Regions from separate parts of the Aminobacter sp. P4_D5 genome, predicted to be linked through region 2. Evidence: predicted binding sites of a transcription regulator. Region 2 holds the regulator's gene; the other holds the start of a gene.
What was found. The regulator PhoB, encoded in region 2, activates phosphate uptake and scavenging genes when phosphate is short. The targets are predictions, from matches to a motif close to TGTCATNNANCTGTCAT.
Positions count from the first base shown of each region.

Region 1 (2,198 bases), on a different contig from region 2:
CGAAAAGCAGTGAGATACGCAGTTCGAAGCGCTGCGGCTTGATCTGCTGTTCTGGCGTGAGTGGGGGAAGCTTCATGGCAGATATGCGGGTCCGGGCGCGACCCGAACCAAACAAGCCTCACCGATTTGCCTGACCCATTACCATGGGTGCCAGCCGCACGAAAGCCGCCGGGTCTGTCGAACAGAGCAAAGGTTGGACCACGCGCCTGATGCTGTGTCTGCCATGCGCCATCACCCCGACCACCGGACGTTCGTCTGCGCCGAGACGTTGCGCCCGCTTATGCACAGGCTGCGCTCCGCCAAGCGAATCGATTTCAGCGTGACCTGGGCCCTCTCGGCGGTGGCGCGAGACGTAATTGGAAACACACATGGCCAGTGTCCGCTCAGGCGGCCTTGTCGACCCGCTGGTCGACGACCATGGGAACGAAGGGTTCGTTGACGAGCTTGCCGGCCAGGACATGCGGCCAGCGCAGGATGACGAAGGTGCCGTCGAAGTTTTCGGCCACCGCCGTGCAGTTTTCGACCCAGTCGCCGGTGTTGATGTAGTCGATGCCGCCAAATTTTTCGATCACTGGGTGGTGAATGTGGCCGCAGATGACGCCGTCGACCTCCGAACGCCGCGCCTCGTCAGTCAGCACATCCTGGAAGGCGCCGATGAAGTTGACCGCCTTCTTGACCTTGACCTTGGCCCAGGCCGAGAACGACCAGTAGGGCATGCCAAAGGTGCGGCGGAAGCGTGCCACCAGGCGGTTGAGCGCCATGGCCGCGTCGTAGGCAAAGTCGCCGAGATAAGCGAGCCAGCGCGCGTTCTGCACCACGGCATCGAACTGATCGCCATGGATGACCAGGAAGCGCTTTCCGTCGGCGGCCTCATGGATGGCGCGGTCGGCAACGACGATGCCACCGAAATGCACGCCCTGGAACATGCGGGCGAACTCGTCGTGATTGCCGGCGATATAGGTGATCGCAGTGCCCTTGCGGGCCTGGCGCAGCAGTTTCTGCACGACATCGTTGTGCGCCTGCGGCCAATGCCATGCGCGGCGCAGACGCCAGCCGTCAACGATGTCGCCGACGAGATAGATGCTTTCGGCTTCGTGATGGCGCAGGAAGTCGATCAGATACTCGGCCTTCGCCGCCTTCGAACCGAGATGGACGTCGGAGATGAAAAGCGCTCGGAATCTGCGTGTGCTGGTGCCGGACATGGCATTTGACCCGTTGCTGTCGCGCTGGCTATGCCCAGATTCATGCAACAGGCGTATGACGGTTGCGGCAGCCGCCCCTTGGACATAGGGTGCGCCATCACCGACAGGAGACAGACATCATGGATCTCGGAATCCGGGGCAAGAAGGCCATCGTGTGCGCGTCGAGCCGTGGGCTCGGCAAGGGATGCGCGATCGCACTCGCCGAAGCGGGCTGCGAGCTCTTCGTCAATGGCCGCGACGCCGCAGCGCTCAGCCGCACGGCGACGGAGATCCGCCAGCGATTCGGCGTGAAGGTGACGGAAATCGTCGGCGACGTGTCCGATCCCGAGGTGCAGAAGGCGCTGTTCACCGCCTGCCCGTCTCCCGACATCCTGGTCAACAACAATGGCGGGCCGCCCTACCGCGATTTCCGCCAACTCGACCGCGCCAAGATCCTCGAAGGCGTGACCAACAACATGGTCACCCCGATCGAGCTGGTCAAAGCGGTGATCGACGGCATGGCCGAGCGCGGCTTCGGGCGCATCGTCAACATCACATCGCTGTCGGTCTACACGCCAATCCCCGGCCTCGACCTGTCGTCGGGGGCGCGCGCCGGTCTCACCGCCTTCCTGGCGGGTGTGGCGCGAACTGTCGCCGACCGCAACGTGACGATCAACAACATGCTGCCGGGCAAGCTCGACACCGACCGCCTGCGCGGACCGCATGAGCCGGGCAGCATCGAAGACCCGGCGCAAGGGGCGGCGAGACGCGCTAGATTGAGCGCTGAAATTCCGGCTGGCCGGCTTGGCACGCCGGAGGAATTCGGCCAGATCTGCGCCTTCCTGTGCTCGGTTCATGCCGGATACATGACCGGCCAGAACATTCCGGTCGACGGCGGGCTCTATGTCAGCTCGTTCTGAGCACCACCAAAGCTGAAACGACATCTCAGCAAATTACGTCAAGCGGTTGGAATGATTGCCATTCCAACAATTGAAAGTGATTCAACTGCCATCTAGC
Region 1 covers NZ_JBFUIP010000008.1:43,677-45,874, forward strand. The annotation lists gene AC1DWF_RS03510 (MFS transporter) at 1-76, opposite strand, end outside; gene AC1DWF_RS03515 (UDP-2,3-diacylglucosamine diphosphatase) at 384-1,202, opposite strand; gene AC1DWF_RS03520 (SDR family oxidoreductase) at 1,322-2,101, shown strand.
Region 1: a site for PhoB is predicted at 1,247-1,263, ahead of AC1DWF_RS03515 (UDP-2,3-diacylglucosamine diphosphatase). Genes of this name have one in related genera too.

Region 2 (2,198 bases):
TGATCGTGACGCACTCGATGCAGCAGGCGGCACGCGTGTCGCAGCGCACCGCGATGTTCCACCTCGGCTATCTCGTCGAGGAAGGCGCTACCGACAAGATGTTCACCAACCCCGACGACAAGCGGACGCAGGACTACATCACCGGCCGCTTCGGCTGAGTGGACGTTTTCGCCGCCGTATACGAGACGAGGAATAAATCATGGGCGAACATACAGTCCGGTCCTTCGACGAAGAACTCCAGCATGTCGACCAGCTCATCCGTGACATGGGCGATCTCGGCGGCTCGATGGTTGCCGGTGCCATCCGCGCGCTGTTGTCGTCCGACCAGGCGCTGGCGCAAAGCGTTGTCGCCGACGACACGATCATGGACGCCAAGCAGCGCGAACTCGACAACAGCGCCATCACGCTGATCGCCAAGCGCCAGCCGATGGCACAGGACCTGCGTGCCGTGGTTGGCGCCATCCGTATGGCGGGGGATCTCGAACGCATCGGCGACCTCGCCAAGAACATCGCCAAGCGTGTCGGCGCTGTCGGCCAGTCGCCGACGCCACGCAATCTTTCGCATTCGATCGATGCCATGGCACAGCTGGTGCTCGACCAGGTGCGGGGCGTCGTTGATCTCTATGTCGCGCGCCAGGCCGAGGGCCTGAAGAACCTGCGCGCCGACGACCAGAAGATCGACATCCAGTACAACGCGGTGTTCCGCGAGCTCCTGACCTACATGATGGAAGATCCGCGCAACATCACTGCCTGCACGCATCTGCTGTTCTGCGCCAAGAACCTGGAGCGCATTGGCGACCATGTCACCAATATCGCCGAGAACGCGTATTTCGTGGTGACCGGCACGCAGCTGCCGCTCCACCGGCCGAAGGTTGAAGAAACCACATCGCCGGTTTCGGCCACCTGAACTCCAACATGAAGGACTGCCGATGATCGCCCCCAAGATCATGGTCGTCGAGGACGAAGAGCCGCTGGGCGTGCTGCTTCGCTACAACCTCGAGTCCGAAGGCTACCAGGTCGAGGTCGTCACGCGTGGCGACGAGGCCGAAATACGGCTTCAGGAAAACGTGCCCGACCTTTTGGTGCTCGACTGGATGGTGCCGGCACTCTCCGGCATCGAGCTGTGCCGCAGGCTTCGGATGCGGCCCGACACCGAACGGCTGCCGATCATCATGCTGACGGCGCGTGGCGAAGAGAGCGACCGCGTGCGCGGGCTGTCGACTGGTGCCGACGACTATCTGGTCAAGCCGTTCTCGACGCCCGAGTTCATGGCACGGGTCAAGGCGTTGCTGCGCCGGGCCAAGCCCGAAGTGCTGTCTTCGATCCTCAAGGTCGGCGACATCATGCTCGACCGCGAGTCGCACCGGGTCTACCGCAAGAAGAGCGAGATCAAGCTCGGGCCAACCGAATTCCGGCTGCTGGAGTTCATGATGCGGCATCCCGGCCGGGTGTTTTCGCGCAGCCAGTTGCTCGACAATGTCTGGGGCGAGACGATCTACATCGACGAACGTACCGTCGACGTCCATGTCGGGCGCTTGCGTAAGGCAGTCAATACCGGCCGCATGCCCGACGTGATCCGCACCATCCGCGGCGCCGGCTACGCCATCCGCGAGGATTAGCGCCGCTGTTCCGTTCTTGCCGCAAGCGGCGAGCGCACCAGTGGCTGCGGCCAGCAGCAGATCAGGCCAATCGGCAGCGTGCCGCCATCGACGCCGAGCTCTACGCACTGCTGACCGCCCGGTCTGCGTGGTGGCGCTCAATCATGAAGATCGCCTGCGCCGCGAAGCTTTGGCGTCGGTCTGATGTAAACAACCTTCTGGTGATTGGAGTGTTGTTCTGCAAGAGCTCCGTCACATCCATTCTTTTGATGGACAACTTCTTCAAGAATGGCAGTTAAAGTTCCGACGATGACACTTTCGTGATCTCGGTGATACCAAAAATTGTCTGTTTTCATGCTAGTTGGCGCTCCGTGCGCAACTTTGTCTCGGTAATTGTTCTGGTGCTGATCACCATCCTCTACGGACTGCCCCTCGATCGGGCAGCGGCCGTAGGCATGAACATTGGCGAGCTGCCGGGCGTAACCTTGCAGGCTGAAGTTACAGCCGGATCCGATGGGTGTTTGCCATCCCCGGAGCGCTGTGTCGGTGAGTCCTCTGACGACCGCTTCGCCAGCACACACTGCCTGGGCGACTGCCCTG
Region 2 covers NZ_JBFUIP010000239.1:457-2,654, forward strand. The annotation lists partial or broken gene AC1DWF_RS29170 (phosphate ABC transporter ATP-binding protein) at 1-158, shown strand, start outside; gene phoU (phosphate signaling complex protein PhoU) at 200-907, shown strand; gene phoB (phosphate regulon transcriptional regulator PhoB) at 930-1,619, shown strand; gene AC1DWF_RS29185 (hypothetical protein) at 1,757-1,954, opposite strand.